Regions from separate parts of the Bacillus sp. JJ722 genome, predicted to be linked through region 1. Evidence: riboswitches for the same ligand, from Rfam matches in the RefSeq annotation. Region 1 holds a riboswitch; the other holds the start of a gene.
What was found. Region 1 has a riboswitch for glycine ahead of V7014_RS22165 (ACT domain-containing protein). Riboswitches for the same ligand answer to the same signal wherever they lie in the genome.

Region 1 (9,480 bases):
GCAGTTGTTTTCTTATTAATCATACCGATCGCTGCTTCATCAGCAATGATGGCAGAAAGGGTAGAAGCTGTTGCATCTCCAGTAACGGCAATCATATCAAGACCTACAGAGCACACGCATGTCATAGCTTCAAGCTTTGGTAGGGTAAGAGAGTTATCAAGGATACCTCGAATCATTCCGTTGTCTTCACTTACTGGAATGAAAGCACCACTTAAACCGCCAACATATGAACTTGCCATCGCACCACCTTTTTTCACCGCATCATTCATTAGTGCTAATGCTGCGATTGTTCCGTGTGTCCCAACGCTCTCTAAACCGATTTCTTCAAGAATTTCAGCGACGCTGTCATTTTGTGCATTGGTTGGAGCAAGTGATAAATCCATAATTCCGAATGGTACACCAAGACGATCTGCAACCACTCTTCCAATTAACTCACCTGCACGTGTGATTTTGAAAGCTGTTTTCTTAATAACGTCCGCTACTTCACCAAGATCTGCGTCAGGATAACGTTTCAACGCGCTTAATACAACACCTGGGCCACTTACGCCGACATTGATTACTACTTCACCTTCACCAGCACCGTGGAATGCTCCTGCCATGAACGGATTGTCTTCAACAGGGTTACAGAATACCACAAGTTTAGCGCAGCCTAAGCCGTTTTTGTCACTAGTTAGTTCTGCAGCTTTCTTCATTACTTCACCCATTTGGCGCACTGCATCCATATTAATACCTGCTCTTGTGCTGCCGATTGAAACGGATGAACATACTCGCTCAGTTACACTTAATGCTTCAGGAATGGCATCAATCAATGTTTGGTCACTTTTTGAAATGCCTTTATGAACAAGGGCTGAGTAGCCACCGATAAAGTCAACGCCAAGTTGGACAGCTGCTTTATCCAATGTTTTAGCAAGTTCAACAGCTTGGTCTTTTGTAGCATGTCCAAGTATTTCAGCAATTGGAGTAATAGAAATACGTTTATTAATAATTGGAATACCCATTTCTTTTTCAACTGCTTCAGCAACTTCTTTTAAATCTTTTGCATAAGTAGTAATCTTTTCGAATACTCTTTTGTTCATTTTTTCAAAATCAGAATCGGCACAATCTTTAAGGTTAATACCCATTGTTACTGTACGGATATCTAAGTTCTCAAGCTGAACCATTCGAATGGTTTCCATCATTTCATTTAATGCGATATTCATGTTTGTCATTCCTTTCTTCACACACGATGCATAGCTTTAAAAATTTCGGCAAGTTGAATATTAATCGTTACACCTAGTGATTCACCTAATGTTGTTAATTCGTGCTGAAGACTATCTAGGTTTTCTAAATCTGCTACATCTACTAGCATCATCATTGTGAAAAAGTCATTCAAAATCGTTTGATTGATATCTAAAATGTTTACATTCTTCTCAGCAAGTATATTTGTTACTTGCGCAATAATTCCTACTCGGTCCTGTCCAATAACACTTACAATAGCTCTTCGTTGACTCATTTGTATCACCTCATATGTTGTTTGTAGGCTTATAAAAAAACACGACATTTCATGTATAACGTGCTCTAAAGCCAATAAAAAAAAGATTGGAATTTGTTCCAATCTCATTAGGCGTAGAATAACAAAATGATATTCGTTACTCTTCTGTCCTTTTGCCTGAGATTGTGAATCCTTCGGCGCTGCAAAAAACTACAGTCTCTCCAGAAGCTGCTCCTGCTATAGTTTGATCCATAGCATTCATCGCTTACTTACATATTTTTTTATAGCTATCTTAGAAAATATTCTCCTAGAATAATTTAGAATTTTATCATTGATTTTTCATAAGGTCAATTCCTAAATTTGTAATAAAAGATAAAATAGGCCTCAAAATGCATCCATTTATATAAATGTAAATAAATTTTCATGAAATATTCAAAAACAATGGTAGCAATCAATAATTTTTGCCTTTGGAAACCATACTACGTTCAGAGGTGAATAATATGTATAAATTGTTGTCACATAGTGACTTAGATGGCGTTGGATGTGGGATTTTAGCTAAACTTGCTTTTGGTAAACAAGTGAAAGTTAGATACAACTCGGTATCATCGCTTAATAGGGAGATTGAATACTTCTTCGAGCACGATAACCAGAGTACTTATTTATTTATTACAGATTTATCTCCTAATGAAGAAAATGAAAAAAAACTGAATGATTTTTATCAGTCAAAAGGGAAGCTTCAACTGATTGATCATCATAAAACGGCTTTGCATTTCAATGATTACGAGTGGGGGCATGTAATGGTAGAAGATGATGAGGGAAAGCTAACGTCTGCCACTTCATTATTGTATATGTACTTAGTTGAGCATCAACTCTTGAAAGCGACGGATGCTATTACCGAATTTGTAGAATTGGTTAGGCAGTATGATACATGGGAGTGGGAGAAAAACGATAACATAAAGGCTAAGAGACTTAACGCGCTCTTTTTCTTAGTTTCGATTGATGAGTTTGAGGAGAAAATGATTCATCGACTACAAACAAGTGATACGTTTGATTTCGATGAATTCGAGAAGAAGATTTTACACATGGAAGAAGATAAAACCGAACGATATATACGTAGGAAGAAAAGGGAGATCGTTCAAGCAGAAGTGGGTGAATATTTAGCAGGTGTAGTATATGCAGAATTGTATCATTCGGAGCTAGGAAATGAACTAGGAAAAGAATACCCACATCTGGATTTCATTGCAATTGTGAATATGGGTGGAAAAAGAATCGCATTACGCACTATTCATGATCATATTGACGTTTCTGAAATAGCTAGTCATTTCGGTGGTGGAGGGCATGAAAAAGCATCGGGTTGCTCTCTATCAAATGAAGCACATAAACACTTCGTGGAGGATACTTTCCATTTGGAGCCACTTCGAGAAGATGCGAAGCGAAATCGCTTTAACGTTAAGAAGTCTTCATTTGGTTCAATGTATAGTAATAGAAAGGATGAAATGTTTCTTATATATGCTACCAATGAAAATGAGTGGGCGATTGAAAAAAATAAAATGAAGTTAGACCAAACTTTTTCTAGTTTTGAAGAAGGTGAATTTTTTTTAAAGAGAGCGCGCACAGCATGGCTCGTAAGCGATAATCAGTTTGTAAACTATTTAATGGAAGAGGTCAAAAAAGAATGTTAAAGCTTATAAAAATACATACTATTTAATGCACGTTTTAAAGAGTTACAACATCACGTATGTGTTTTTTTGAGGTGAAAGGGATGCCAACAATCGAAATAGATGGTACGAATTTATATTATTCGGTAAAGGGTGAGGGAACACCAATTGTTTTCATTCATCCTCCATTACTTACAAGTGCAAATTTTATATATCAAGTAGAGGAATTGTCTCAGACATTTAAAGTAATTACCTTTGATATTAAAGGTCATGGGAGAAGCGGGTATTCAAAACAGACTATAACATACCCGCTTATAGTGAAAGATCTTATATACCTTCTAGACTATTTAGAAATAGAGAAAGCATTTATATGTGGCTATTCAACTGGAGGTTCAATTGTTTTGGAGTTTTTGCTGAGTAACGCAAGTAGAGCGCTAGGAGGAATCGTGATTAGTGGAATGTCAGAAGTTAACGACTTGTTTTTAAAACAAAGGATTTCTTTAGCAGGCAAACTAGCTAAATCAAAATTCATTCCTGTTTTGTCATTTGCTATTACTTGGGGGAATTCAAACACACGCCAAATTTTTAAAAAGATGTATAAAGAGTCTTCATTTGGAGATGCGAGGAATATTGAACAGTATTATCGATATAGTTTAAGCTTTAATTGTACGAAACAGCTAAATAAAATTAATTTACCCGTTTTGCTTGTCTATGGTACGAAGGATCAATCCTTTCATAAGTATGCTCATTTACTACATAAAGAGCTGCCTTTTAATGATTTAGTGTTATTAGATAAAGAAAAACACCAAATCCCTACAAAGGCAGCTTCGAAGTTAAATGAAAAAATCATTGCATTTGTTGAAACTCAAAAGTATTAAACGGTGGTGGATGGTCGAAAATCCCCACCGTTTACAGTTTCACTTTATTCGTACCCCATTTGACGATTATGCTTGTTAAACTGCCTAATAAAGCACTACCGACAATATCAAGCGGATAATGTTGCCCCATCCAGATGCGAGAGAGCCCTGTCAAAAATGCTAAAATAATCAACACACTTCCTAATACACGTTTGTAAATCATTACAGATGTGGCAGCTGCAAATGCTAAAGTAGTGTGTCTGCTTGGAAAGGAAGAACTTTGGCTTGATGGGAAAGGCGGTAATGTATTTACTATGTGATTTACAAATGGACGAGGTTTAAAATAAAACCTGTTAATACATACTTCCAGCAGCAATGTGACGCCTACTGAAATGAATGTTAATAAAACAATTCTTCTATGATTGTTTCTAATCCACATTAGTAAAAGTATAAACAGAAATAGGTATCGCATTTTTCGAGAAATTGTAATCATCATCGTATCTATAAGTCGATTTTGACCAGTAAACTGGTTGATCGCTCGAAAGATTTTATAGTCCATTTCATTGCCTCCAACTATTTTGATGCTAATAGTATGGACTAGATTGATGGGTGAATATGTATTGTAAAGCTGACGATGAGAAGTTTATGAGAGAGAAAATACATTTAGAAAAAGCGTTGAATGAAAGGAAATCATTCAACGCTTTTCGTTAGTTTCTAAACACTAACAGGATTGGATCTTAACATCTCAACAAATAATTTCATAAAGCGTAAATCTCCTGTCAGCTCCGGATGGAATGAGGTTACAAGAATATGGCCTTGTTTAGCAGCAACAATATTGCCATTATAACTTGCAAGAACTTCAACATTTGGACTAGCTGCTTCGACATATGGAGCACGAATGAAGACAGCAGGGTAGGCTTGATCCATACCGTTTACTTGTAAATCAGCCTCGAAGCTATCGATTTGACGACCAAATGCATTTCTTCTCACTTTAATATCAATTAATTGAAGATGTGCTTCTTCCGCATCAACTAATTCTTTTGCGAGAAGTACCATCCCAGCGCATGTACCGAAGATGGGTTTATCTTTACCAAATTGTTTTAATGGTTCTAGAAAACCGTATAAATCAATAAAGCGCCTCATCGTGGTGCTTTCTCCGCCAGGAAGAATTAATCCATCTATCTTATTTAGTTGCTCTGGTCGTTTTACAACAACACTTTGACACCTAGTAGCTTCAATTTGGTTAAGATGTTCTTGAATAGCTCCTTGTAGTCCAAGTACGCCAATTGTTTGCATTACCATCCACGCTCCTGCATTCTTTCAGAAGGGTTAAGAGTAGAGATGTCGATACCTTTCATAGCAGTACCAAGTTCTTTAGACAATTTACCGATTAAATCATAATCCGTGTAATATGTTGTAGCTTGAACGATTGCTGCTGCAAACTTTGCTGGGTTTTCCGATTTGAAGATACCCGATCCAACGAATACGCCGTCAGCTCCTAATTCCATCATAAGTGCAGCGTCCGCTGGAGTTGCAATACCACCTGCAGCAAAGTTAACGACTGGAAGGCCACCTTCCACTTTAATTTGTTTTAAGATGTCATAAGAAGCTCCTAATAATTTTGCTTCTGTCATTAATTCATCATCGCTCATATTCACTACTTTTCGAACTTGTGCTTTTACTTTACGCATATGACGAACAGCTTCAACGATATTACCTGTTCCTGGTTCACCTTTTGTACGAAGCATTGAAGCACCTTCACCAATACGGCGAGCAGCTTCACCTAAATCACGGCAACCGCATACAAAAGGAACTTTATAGGCACTTTTTAGGAGGTGGAATTCTTCATCTGCTGGTGTTAATACTTCACTTTCATCAATGTAATCTACACCCATTGCTTCTAGAACACGTGCTTCAACAATATGTCCGATTCGAGCTTTGGCCATAACTGGAATTGATACTGCGTTCATTACTTCTTCGACAATACGAGGGTCAGCCATACGAGCTACACCGCCCGCTGCACGAATATCTGATGGTACTCTTTCCAATGCCATTACTGCAACGGCTCCTGCTGCTTCAGCGATCTTTGCTTGCTCAGCGTTCACTACATCCATGATAACGCCGCCTTTTTGCATTTGTGCCATACCTCTTTTTACTGTTTCACTCGCTAGTGTTTTCGTCATTTTATTCCGACCTTTCTGTATTTTCATATTTCTTGTGATTTAGTATAAAAAGAGTCAGACTGTATTGAAAGAGTCAGTTTTTGGTGAAATGATGGTATCAGAAAGTGGGGAGAGGGTAAATGTATGGAAATGTTATCTTTGATTTTAATAGATCAAGCTATGTTTCGTGATGAGAATAATTATGTGAGGATATCAAATATGAATAGTTATTTGAATTTTTATATTTTTAACAAGTCAAGCTCTAAATTCATATATTCATTAGTTATACATATAGACGAACTGATGATTGAATGTCTTGATCAATGCAATATTGATAAAGTATATGCTGCTGCATCATGTGACTTTGGGAGAAGGCATATAACAAGTAATTTAATTACTTTTGTCTAGATAGAAAAAAAGGATAATATTTATTGTTCAATAAAATGTGAACAGATTGGGATGTAAAATATTATGGGGATTATATGCTAAGCTACTTTTGTTTGTCGAAGATTTAGATGCAGTAATTATCTTATTTTTTGTTGATAAATAAAAAGCAAGCAGCCATTAAAGGCTACTTGCTATTTTAAATGGTATTATTCATTAGAATGTACGAGCTAATTCTTTGGCACGTTTAATTCCGTTTTCTTTAATTTCTAGAGCTTGATGAGGTAATGCTGCATGACCTTCAACGAATAATCCTTCGAAAGATGGAACTCCGAAGAACTGCATTAATACAGTCATGTAACGATGACCCATTTCCATTTCAGTTGCTGGTCCTTCAGAATATAAACCACCACGAGCTTGGATATGAAGAGCTTTTTTGTTCGTTAATAAACCTACAGGCCCTTGTTCTGTATATTTGAATGACTTTCCTGCTACAGAAACGGCATCAAAGTATGCTTTCATTACTGGAGGGAAAGAAAGGTTCCATAAAGGTGTTACAAACACATACTTATCAGCTTCAACGAATTGATCAACTAAAGCTCCTAGTCTTGCTACTTTAGCTTGTTCAACCTCTGTTAACGTATCAAAGCCTTGTCCATTTTGAAGTTTTCCCCAACCACTAAATACATCTTGGTCTATATTAGGAATATCTTCTTTAAATAAGTCAATATGAACCACTTCATCATTTGGATTAGCTTCTTTATATGATTCAATAAACGCTTTACCTACTGCCATACCAAATGATAATGTTTCATCGTTTGGGTTTGCTGTTATGTATAATATTTTTTTCATGTTTGTCTTCTCCTTGTTGTATACTGCTATAATTTTTTTATAATAAAGAATAAATAGCTTTGAAGCAAATAAATTTAAACTGGATTTGAAAGCACGGTAAAAAAACTCTTCTTTTTCTTACACTTTCTCAAAGGTGTTTTTCCCTTTCGTTGTCAAATTAAGCGATATGGTAGTTTATTTGTTTAACTTAACAATCTATTAAAAAACATCCAATATCTTAACTAGGATTATTGGCTGTTTTTTCTTGTGTTTTAGAATAAAAAGAGTCAGACTGTATTAAAAGAGTAATTTTTTGATGAAATGATGGTATCAGAGAATGAGAGGGATGCTAAATTTATGGAAATGTTATCTTGTGATCTAAATAGAAAAAGCCACGTTCCGTTGTATGAGCAATTATATGAATATATTAAAAATGAAATTATAAAAGGTAGGCTTACATATCAAACTAAGCTGCCTTCTAAGCGTAAACTAGCTGATTTTCTACAAATTAGTCAGAATACAGTTGATACAGCATATAATCAACTTACTGCGGAAGGTTATTTAGAAGTTATTCCGAGAAGAGGTTATTTTGTTATGGCTTATGAAGATTTAGAGTATCTTCCGAAAATAGATCTTCCAAAGCAAGAAACTGAGAATAAAATCGATATTCGTTTTCATTTTCACCCCGGTCAGATTGATACCATTAGCTTTCCAATGGATATGTGGCGTAAGGTAACAAAGCAATTTCTTTCGGAAGAATATCATGAATTGTTGTTGTTAGGTAATTCTCAGGGTGAATACGAATTACGTAAAGAAATTGCAAATTATTTATACCATGCACGTGGTGTGATTTGTACACCGGAGCAAATTATTATTGGAGCAGGAGTAGAGATTTTACTTCAACAGTTATTGATTTTATTAGAAGACGATACGGTATATGGAGTTGAAGATCCTGGTTTTCACTTAATACATCGAATTTTGAAAACATATCCAAAAGAAGTTCATCCATTGGCAGTAGACGAAGACGGACTGATTATAGAAGGGCTTGAGCAATCGAACATTGATGTAGCTTATGTTACACCGTCACATCATTTCCCATATGGCACCATTCTCCCTGTTAATCGAAGAACAAAGCTATTAAATTGGGCTGCTGCTGACGAAAAACGTTACATTATTGAAGATGATTATGACAGTGAATTTCGTTATAGTGGAAAAGCTATTCCATCCTTACAAAGTATGGACCAAGGTGGCAAAGTCATCTATTTAGGTTCTTTTTCAAAGTCTTTAATGCCTTCAATCCGTATAAGTTATATGGTTTTACCAAAGCCGTTGCTGCATCGCTATCAAGCAGAGTTATCGTTTTATCATTCAACTGTTTCGCGAATGGATCAACATATTCTTGCTGAATTTATTAAGCAAGGTATGTTTGAAAAACATTTAAATCGAATGCGAAAGGTGTATCGACATAAACTTGATATCGTTGTGAGCACTTTAAAAACATATACGAACAAAATATCAATTATCGGAGGGAATTCAGGGCTACAAGTGGTTCTAGTAGTCAATAATGGAATGAGTGAAGAAGAGCTCGTTCAACGAGCGGAAGCTGCAAGAATACGAGTGCATCCGTTATCTTCTTATATGTTGGTAAAGAAGGAAAATATGAAACCAACTATTGTTCTAGGATTTGCCGGCATACCTATTGCTGAGATTGAAGAAGCAATTCGTTTACTCTTGACTAGTTGGGAAATTATTTGAGAAGGAGATCGAACACATCGGAATGGAGAAGTAAGAATCGTATCCTTTTGTCATGTAGTTCGATTTAATAAGTTTAAAGATGGAATTGTGAAGGAATTGACGTCTTATATAATATAACTTATTGAAATTCTTGATTGATCATTCATTTCGTTGGCAAGGGAAAAAACAGGATGATCATTTGAAATTTAAAAAGCAAAAATCTGTAGGGATGTTATTGGATTTCTACAGGTTTTTTACGTTTGCATGTTTAGGAACAGGGTATTAATCAAAGATTAGTAGAAATTAGCTATTTTGATGACACTGTAAGTTGAAGAATTTACTGTAGTGCTTATTTTAAAAAGGAGATGGGAGGTTCTAGTATT
Region 2 (9,480 bases), on a different contig from region 1:
CATCACTTTCATATTTTTCTTGAGCTAATTTTGTAATTTCTTCTTGCTGAGCTTCAGATAATTGGTATTCTTGTAGATTAACTTCAAGTCCTTCCGCAAAACCTTCTTTAAAGGCTACTTTTGCTTCGTCTATGCCAATTGTTCGATCAGATAATTCGTTGATAGCCACCGCTTTATCTCGAAAGCTCTTGAACATTCTTTCCTTCAAGCGTTCGTTTCGGAAAATAAATAAATCAAACAATTTATCACTATCTAAATCAAGCAAAATAGAGCCGTGTTGTAAAATAACACCTTTTTGACGTGTTTGTGCACTTCCTGCAACCTTACGCCCCTCAACAACTAGTTCATACCAGCTTGGAGCATCAAAGCAAATTGCTGAACGAGGGTCTTTTAATTTTTGTCGATCTTCTTCCGTTTTAGGAACAGCAAAATATGCATCAAAACCAAGATTTAAAAACCCTTTTAAAATACCTTCGGATATTACTCGATACGCTTCTGTAACATTTTTTGGCATTTGCTCATGCTCTTCGCTTACAATTACACTGTATGTAAGCTCATGCTCATGTAACACAGCACGACCACCTGTTGCCCTTCGCACAAAACCAAGTCCCGCTTCTTTCACCTTATGTAAATCAATTTCTTTCTCAGCTTTTTGAAAGTAGCCTATAGAAAGCGTTGCTGGATTCCAACCGTAAAAGCGAATCACTGGTGGTATTTCCCCTTCACTATGCCATTTCAATAGCATTTCATCCATAGCCATATTATAGCTAGGCGAACAATTGCCCGAATCAATAAATGCCCACGTTTCTTTGTTCATATCGTGAAGCCTACCTTCTATATAAATTTATTTTATTCCTAACATTGTTTAGTATCGGGATTTGCCACCAACCAAACAAACTTTCAAATATCTTTTCAAACAATATACATACTAAATTAAACAATTGAACATTTCAACTAAAAAACAATGCTTTTCCTACATGATTATGTTAAATTCCTTTGATATTATGGTATATGGATATTATAATAATTAAAGATTGGATTGTTTTTTAGTTTTGAGAGGAGTTTTTTTACTGTGTGGTATTTCTTGCTTATACTTTTAGTTGCCGTAATCGTGTATTCTGTGTACACGTGGTGGGCACAACGTCGAATTTTAAAAACGTTAACTCAAGAAGAATTTATTGAAGGCTATCGTAAAGCACAATTGATTGACGTACGCGAACCAAATGAATATGAAGCAGGTCATATTCTAGGAGCGAGAAACATTCCGATGTCTCAGCTTAAAACGCGAATAAAAGAAATTCGTCCGGACAAGCCTGTTTACTTATACTGCCAAAGTGGTCTACGTAGTGGACGAGCTGCTCAATTGCTATATAAAAATGGCTATAGGGAGCTATTTCATCTACAAAAAGGCTTTAAACAATGGACTGGTAAAATTAAAAGAAAATAATTCTACTTTTAATAGTACAAGAAAGGGATGTGTAAAAGTGATTTTAATCACTTTTACACATCCCTTACGTTTTTTTGACTTTCCACATATTGATTTATTCAGATGGTTAAATTCCGGTCTCCATCCTCAACTGAAACAAAGCATTGACCGATTCAAATAGTGTACCTACAAAACAAACGAACAATTACTTTGACTGGTTTTTTATTTGTCGATAGTCGAAGATATAATTGGTGGTGAATAAAAGATGATACTTCCAAATGGAGTAACTGGATTTTTCGATTCAGTAGACACTCCCCAAACAAAAGTTAATGGGAAACAATTTAAACAAATATGTATTACTATTGCCATCCATAACGGAGGGAAAATTATTGCATTTAAAGAGCCTGAATATCCAATGAATTTTTATAGTGTGTATGTTGAGTTCTTTAATAAGCAATTTCATATCTTACTTAATGAATATTATCCTAATCTTGCTTTTGCTTCTATAGTTGAATTTGGAAACATTGAATTCATAGATATACCCATTCTTTATAAACAGTTTAATCCTTTTTACAAGGTTTTAAATACGAGCGAGCTAAACAATCCTGTAACTCTTATAAACAGTTCAAAGAAGAGTATTATACAAAACAATAATGAGTTAAATAGTACCGAATTAAAGGAAATTGTTTTCTGGAAGCTCAAAACCGTTGGAGAGATTATCTTTAACTATTGGGATTAGATAGAAATAGGGAACTCCATCAATAAAGGAGCTCCCTATTTTTCATTTACAAATCAACATTAAAATATTTAACACGGCCATCTATTAATAATCATTTACTGCTTTATAAAACGTAAAATAGGCTTACGTGCTGCCATTGTTTCATCTAGACGTTTAATAACTGTTGTGTGTGGTGCTTCTTGAACAATTTCTGGTGTTTCTTCCGCTTCTTTCGCGATTTGAATCATCGTATTGATGAATCCATCTAGCGTTTCTTTACTTTCCGTCTCTGTTGGTTCAATCATGATGCATTCCTCAACATTTAACGGGAAGTAAGTGGTTGGTGGATGATACCCAAAATCTAGCAAGCGCTTCGCTATATCCAATGTGCGAACACCTAATTTCTTCTGACGTCTTCCACTCAATACAAATTCATGCTTACAATGACGATCATATGGCAAATCATAATATGGTGCTAGCTTTCTCATCATATAGTTAGCATTTAATACGGCAAACTCTGTAACAGCTTTCAAACCATCTGGACCCATTGATCGAATATATGTGTACGCTCTAACATTAATACCGAAATTACCATAGAAAGGCTTCACACGGCCAATGGAAAGAGGACGTTCATATTCTAATACATACTCCTCACCTCGCTTGACAACTTGTGGAGCTGGCAAGAATGGTATTAAGTCTTTCTTCACACCTACCGGTCCCGAACCTGGTCCACCACCACCGTGTGGGCCAGTAAATGTTTTATGCAGATTTAAATGCACCACATCAAAGCCCATATCTCCAGGTCGAGCTTTTGATAATACCGCGTTTAAGTTCGCTCCATCATAATACAGCTTTCCACCAGCGTTATGAACAATTTCAGCCATTTCTAGTATATTTTCTTCAAACAGCCCTAATGTATTTGGATTCGTCAACATTAAAGCTGCTGTATCTCTTCCAACTACACGCTTTAAGTCTTCTAAATCTACTAAACCTTGCTCATCGGATTTTACTGTAATCGTTTCAAAACCGGCTACTGAAGCTGAAGCTGGGTTTGTACCGTGAGCTGAATCAGGAACAATTACTTTTGTACGTTCAGTATCACCATTGTGCTCATGAAAGGCACGAATCATCATTAATCCTGTCCATTCACCATGAGCACCAGCCGCTGGTTGAAGTGTAACTTCATCCATACCTGTAATTTCTTTCAAAGACTCTTGTAAATCATACATTAGTTCTAAAGCACCTTGAACTGTACTTTCATCTTGTAATGGATGAATATGCGCAAAACCATTATAGCGAGCTACAGCTTCATTAATTTTCGGATTGTATTTCATCGTACAAGAACCAAGAGGATAGAAACCTGAATCTACTCCATGATTGCGCTTAGATAACGCTGTATAATGTCGCATAATGTCTAACTCAGAAACCTCAGGTAGTTCAGCTTCCTGTTCTCTGACAAAGCCAGCTGGAAGTAACTTGGAAACATCAATAGCGTCAATATCCATGTCGGGTAAACTATATCCGATGCGATCTTTTACGCTCATTTCAAAAATTAAAGGTTGATCTTGCTTACTCATGGCTCTCCCCCACCTCTTGTGCAAATAAGTCAATTTCTTCTTTAGTTCGTAATTCTGTTACAGCAACTAACATATGATCTTTCAATTCAGGATACGTTTTTCCTAGATGATAACCACCAATAATTCCTCGCTCCAAAAGTTGCTTATTACAAGCTTCAAATGATTGTGGTAATTTGATAACGAACTCGTTAAATGATGGACCTTCAAATACCACTTCAACTCCTTTCGCTTGCAATACCTTCTTCGCATAATGTGCTTTTTGAATATTTTGAGTTGCCATTTCACGAACACCTTTTTTACCTAAAGCCGTCATAGCGACAGAGGCAGCTAATGCATTTAATGCTTGATTTGAACATATATTAGATGTTGCCTTCTCACGGCGAATATGTTGTTCACGTGCTTGCAATGTTAACACAAAACCACGCACTCCATTCTCATCCACTGTTTGCCCAACTAAACGACCAGGCACTTTACGCATCAATTTATTTGTTACAGCAAAATATCCACAGTGCGGTCCACCAAATGCAGCTGGAATACCGAATACTTGCGCATCACCCGTTACGATATCAGCACCAAATTTTCCTGGAGGCGTTAACACTCCTAATGCAAGAGGGTTGCTCGAAACAATAAACATGCTTTTAATTTCATGAGCCATTTTCTCAATTGTAGCCAAGTCTTCAATTCGACCAAAGAAATTTGGATATTGAACAATGACACCCGCTACTTCGTCACTCATTTCACCCTTCAAAGCCTCTAAATCTGTAACTCCATCTTTATATGGAATTTCAATCACTTCAATGTATTGGCCTTTTGCATATGAACGAATAACATCTTTATATTCTGGGTGCACCGCTTGAGAAATAAGGATTTTCTTGCGGCGAGTCGCTCCACAACTTAGTGTTGCTGCTTCAGCAAGTGCTGTCCCTCCATCGTACATGGAAGAATTCGCTACATCCATGCCCGTTAATTCACAAATCATCGTTTGAAATTCAAAAATCGCTTGGAGCTCCCCTTGCGAAATTTCCGGTTGATAAGGTGTATACGCTGTATAGAATTCAGATCGAGATAACACATGATCGACAATAATTGGTGAGTAATGATCATATACACCAGCTCCTAAAAAGGAAGTGTAGCTCTTCGTATCTTTATTCTTAGCTGCTAATTGACTTAATTCTTTCGTTAATGATGATTCAGATTTAGCCGTTTTAATTTTATATTCCCCTTGAAAACGCACTTTCTCTGGAATATCCTCGAATAACTCATCAATCTTTGAAATTCCGATTGCTTCAAGCATTTCTTTTTGATCATTCTCCGTCATTGGCAAATAACGATGCTTCAACATATTTCAGCCATCCCCTTACTGTTTTTTTGGTCGTTTATAAAAAGGTGATTTAATGATTCTTGCTTGTATTTTTTTCGAACGAATTTCAACTTCAACTATTCGGTCCAATTCTGCAAGCTCTCTTTTGATAAGCGCATAGCCAATATTTTTCTTTAAGGTTGGTGATTGTGTACCTGTCGTAACTTCCCCAATTAATTGTCCATCTATATAAACAGGATAACCATGACGAGGTATCCCTCGATCAATCATTTCAATTCCTACTAATTTCCGAGGTGCGCCCTCTGCTTTTTGCTGTGACAGCACATCTTTTCCAAAGAAATGAACTTCTTTATTCGTATTAACAGCAAAGCCAATTCCAGCCTCAATAGGGGTAATATTCGCTGTTAATTCTTGTCCGTATAAAGGTAAACCAGCTTCAAAGCGCAAAGAATCCCTAGCACCTAATCCAATGGGTAATACATCATCATGTTCTAAAATCTTTCTCCATAGTTTGATTGCATCATTACTATTACAATAGATTTCAAATCCATCTTCGCCTGTATATCCCGTTCTCGATACAAGTGCATCAACTCCACTTACTTTCACGCCTTCTTTAAATTGAAAAAACTTAATTTCATTCAAATCAGTATTTTCAGTAATTTGCTGCAGTACTTCTTCTGCTAATGGTCCTTGAAGCGCTAATTGAGCGTATTGTAATGATTGATTTTCCAACTTCACATCAAAGTTTGAAGCATGTTGTTGTAACCACTCAAAATCCTTTTCAGTATTAGCTGCATTAACTACTAACCAATAGTGATTTTCACCTTTTTGGTAAATAATAATATCATCGACAGTGCCACCATTTTCATAGCAAAGTGCAGAATATTGTGCCTTCCCAGCATGTATTTTCGTCACATCATTCGTCACCATCGTTTGTAAAAATAACAAACTATCCTTACCAGTTACCTCGATTTCACCCATATGAGATACATCAAACAAACCTGCCTTCGTTCTTACAGCTTCATGTTCTAACTTAATACTTGAAAACTGCACTGGAAGATCCCAACCACCAAAATCAATCGTCTTCGCACCATATTCACCATACACATCAAATAATGGTGTTCTTTTCAATTCACTCATTTGCAACCTCCTACAACAACCATGATTTTATTTATTCAAACTACGCCGCATTATTATTTCGTTCTCCTCCATCAAAGCACAAAAAAAGACAGAGCAGCCCCTTTAATAATGAGCTGTCTCTGTCCGGTTACCTGAGAGTTTACCTACAAAGTAGGCTGTCCCCGTTGGTGGTTCGATTGAACTCTCTCCAGAGATGCGTCCAATAAGAGTCTTTTTGCCTGAGAGATTCACAAAAATATGCTTGCTCCTTCGGCGCTGCAATAGATACAGTCTCTCCCCTTATCTTCATCCGCTTATATTAATCATTAAAATGGTCATACTAAGATAATAAAAAAACTAGCTGCTTCAAAAGCTATATTCAAAGTCATAGAAAAACCTTAGTTATTCGTAATTCTTATTATCATCCTACCATTAAGTACAAAATTATTGCAATAATTTTGTTGGGTTTTCTAATAAAACTAATATTAACCTTATTTTATGATGATAATGTTCGGATTTTACTGTTCTCGGAGGTGCAACTAATGAAGATTAATATAAATTGGAATCCTGTTTGGGAAGAGGGATTATTACAGCGTTTAGAGGATGATGGGCCTTGGACTAGTTGGGAACTATACAAACTTGCTCTTGAAGCTGAGCAAAGCTTACAAATTCCTGATTTCGAAGGCTTACAAGCACCAAAGCACCTTCACCATTTGAAGCCATTACCACATCAATTAGAGGTGGCTAAACAAGTGGTAGAAAACATGAATGGAAAAGCCATTCTAGCAGACGAAGTAGGTCTCGGAAAGACCATTGAAGCTGGATTAATTTTAAAAGAATATATGATTCGTGGATTAGTAAATAAAGTACTTATATTAGTCCCTGCTTCGCTCGTTTCTCAATGGGCATACGAACTAAACAGTAAGTTTTTCATTCCTGCAGTTGTGCAAAGAAAGAGCTATGTTTGGGAATCTTGTGATGTAATTGTATCTTCTATTGACACGGCAAAGCGCGCACCTCATAAAGATATTATTTATAACCAACAATACGATTTAATCATCGTGGACGAAGCTCATAAATTAAAAAATAATCAAACAAAAAACTATGAGTTTGTACAAAACTTAAAAAAGAAATTTTGCTTACTATTAACGGCAACTCCTATACAAAATAAAGTAGATGAAATATTTCACTTAGTTTCTTTATTAAAACCTGGCCATTTAGGAAATGCCTCTATCTTCTCCAAAACCTATAAAGGTAAAGGTAGACAAATCAATGATGATGAACATCTAAAAGAATTGGTAAACGCCGTTATGATTCGTAACCGTCGCCACGATACAGGTATTGAATGGACGAAACGAAAAGTTGAAACGGTGTTTATCGATGTAACTCAAGAAGAAAAAGAACTATATGAAACTGTATCTAAATATCGATTATCAGAGAATACGGCGAGCAGCTTTTCTACTTTAACATTACAACGTGAAGCATGTAGCAGCCGTGAAGCTGTCTATTACACCATTCAAAACATGATTAAGAAGCAAGAATCACCTAATGAAATGATCAAAGAAAGAATCAAAGCCATCGGTGAAAAAATCGATGCCGTCACAAAAAACTCAAAGGCGGAAAAAGCATTAGAAATTATTAAAGCTTGTGACGATAAAGTAATCATTTTTACTGAATATCGCGCTACTCAAATGTACCTGCAATGGTTTTTAAAACAGCATGAAATTTCATCAGTACCATTTCGTGGAGGTTTCAAGCGTGGTAAGAAAGATTGGATGAGAGAACTTTTTCAAAACCATGCCCAAGTATTAATTGCAACCGAAGCTGGTGGCGAAGGAATCAACCTCCAATTTTGTAATACGATTATTAACTTTGACTTACCATGGAATCCTATGCGATTAGAGCAACGAATTGGTCGTGTACATCGCTTAGGACAAGAAAAGGATGTCGTAATCTTTAATTTTGCTATTAAAAATACGGTTGAAGAACATATCTTAAACTTACTCTATGAAAAAATTCAACTATTTGAAAAAGTAGTCGGTGAATTGGATGATATTTTAACAAAATTAGAAATCAATAATCTAGAAGAATATATAGAAGATATAATCGGTGGTTCAAGAAGTGAAGGCGAGATGAAAATCAAAATGGAGAACTTGTCTTCAATGATTTCATTAGCAGAAGACTTAAAGGAGCGTGAAAAACGTGCGGCAACGTGACATTCATAATTTCCTTATTAAATATTTCACCGCGAATGGAGGAGAAATTATAGACAATACCACTTCATATATAACGGTGAAATTAACGATTGAATTAGATAAAGCATTGATGAATCGACCATTTTATTGGCATTATCTCGAAAAAACAGGAGGTGTACCAAACCCTGCAACACTCACTTTAATAACTGATCCAAACACTGTTCCCGAAACGATCAAGGGTGAAATTATGCATTTTGGTTCACCTCGATTGCATCAGATATTCCATTCTACAAAGAAATTAGCTAGCTACATAAGACTGTATGAAAACAATCTTAATCAAACAAATGTGCAGACTCCATTGCACCCATGGCTATCAGCTAATATTAAAGTATCATTTGTTTCAGATCGAAAGAAAGATGTTTTATATTCATTAGGATTACATTTATTATCAGGCAGAATAGTCGAGAATTTTCATGACAAGATGTTGCAGTACTCATTAACACCGAAAATCCCGGACTTTTCCTTCACGCTCTCACCAATCATTATGCCCAAAAGTGGAGTCGCTCGATTAGACCGCTATATCAGATTACAATTACAAAACGAAGACCACACATGGGCTGAAAGAGCCTTAGCTAAATGGGAGGATGACGTCAGCCTTTTAGAACATTTCTATGAAGATGTAGAAGATAAAGATGAAAGCTATGAACTAGAAAAAGAAGCTCTAAAGCAACAATATGAACCAAATATCAATATATCTGTCATTAATGGAGGAATGTTTTATTTAAGTGATCTTGCTCTTTAAAATAAGAAAAACCGATATCAATCCTTTTAATCTTGATTTACTTCAATTGAAAAAGAAGGCACACGCCAGGTAGTCGACTACACAACTCATGAATTTTTATACTTTTTTATGCTGTAAAAAAAGCCATATCTCATTTTTTAGAGATATGGCTTATCTTTTATTTCGTCTTAACATCATCATCAGCGCGAAAGGAATCCAACCAAACAGTGATTTAGAATAATTACGCTTTCTGCTTTTCTCAACAGAACGATACCGTTTTCTTTCTTCCTTCGGCTGATCAACATACGTTACAAATTCCTGTGTTAAATATTTAATAAAATCA

Region 2: another riboswitch for glycine. It lies ahead of gcvT (glycine cleavage system aminomethyltransferase GcvT); the one in region 1 lies ahead of V7014_RS22165 (ACT domain-containing protein).

Annotation. Positions count from the first base shown of each region.
Region 1 is NZ_JBALMO010000230.1:194-9,673, forward strand. It holds gene V7014_RS22160 (PFL family protein) at 1-1,199, opposite strand, end outside; gene V7014_RS22165 (ACT domain-containing protein) at 1,217-1,492, opposite strand; glycine riboswitch at 1,627-1,706, opposite strand; gene V7014_RS22170 (DHH family phosphoesterase) at 1,972-3,153, shown strand; gene V7014_RS22175 (alpha/beta fold hydrolase) at 3,234-4,007, shown strand; gene V7014_RS22180 (phosphatase PAP2 family protein) at 4,039-4,545, opposite strand; gene pdxT (pyridoxal 5'-phosphate synthase glutaminase subunit PdxT) at 4,701-5,282, opposite strand; gene pdxS (pyridoxal 5'-phosphate synthase lyase subunit PdxS) at 5,282-6,169, opposite strand; gene V7014_RS22195 (FMN-dependent NADH-azoreductase) at 6,749-7,384, opposite strand; gene V7014_RS22200 (PLP-dependent aminotransferase family protein) at 7,721-9,118, shown strand; gene V7014_RS22205 (DUF2179 domain-containing protein) at 9,479-9,480, shown strand, end outside.
Region 2 is NZ_JBALMO010000005.1:50,595-60,074, forward strand. It holds gene V7014_RS00680 (lipoate--protein ligase family protein) at 1-817, opposite strand, end outside; gene V7014_RS00685 (rhodanese-like domain-containing protein) at 1,073-1,447, shown strand; gene V7014_RS00690 (hypothetical protein) at 1,692-2,165, shown strand; gene gcvPB (aminomethyl-transferring glycine dehydrogenase subunit GcvPB) at 2,261-3,721, opposite strand; gene gcvPA (aminomethyl-transferring glycine dehydrogenase subunit GcvPA) at 3,714-5,060, opposite strand; gene gcvT (glycine cleavage system aminomethyltransferase GcvT) at 5,079-6,182, opposite strand; glycine riboswitch at 6,299-6,376, opposite strand; glycine riboswitch at 6,379-6,471, opposite strand; gene V7014_RS00710 (DEAD/DEAH box helicase) at 6,704-8,377, shown strand; gene V7014_RS00715 (YqhG family protein) at 8,364-9,158, shown strand; gene V7014_RS00720 (YqzE family protein) at 9,309-9,480, opposite strand, start outside.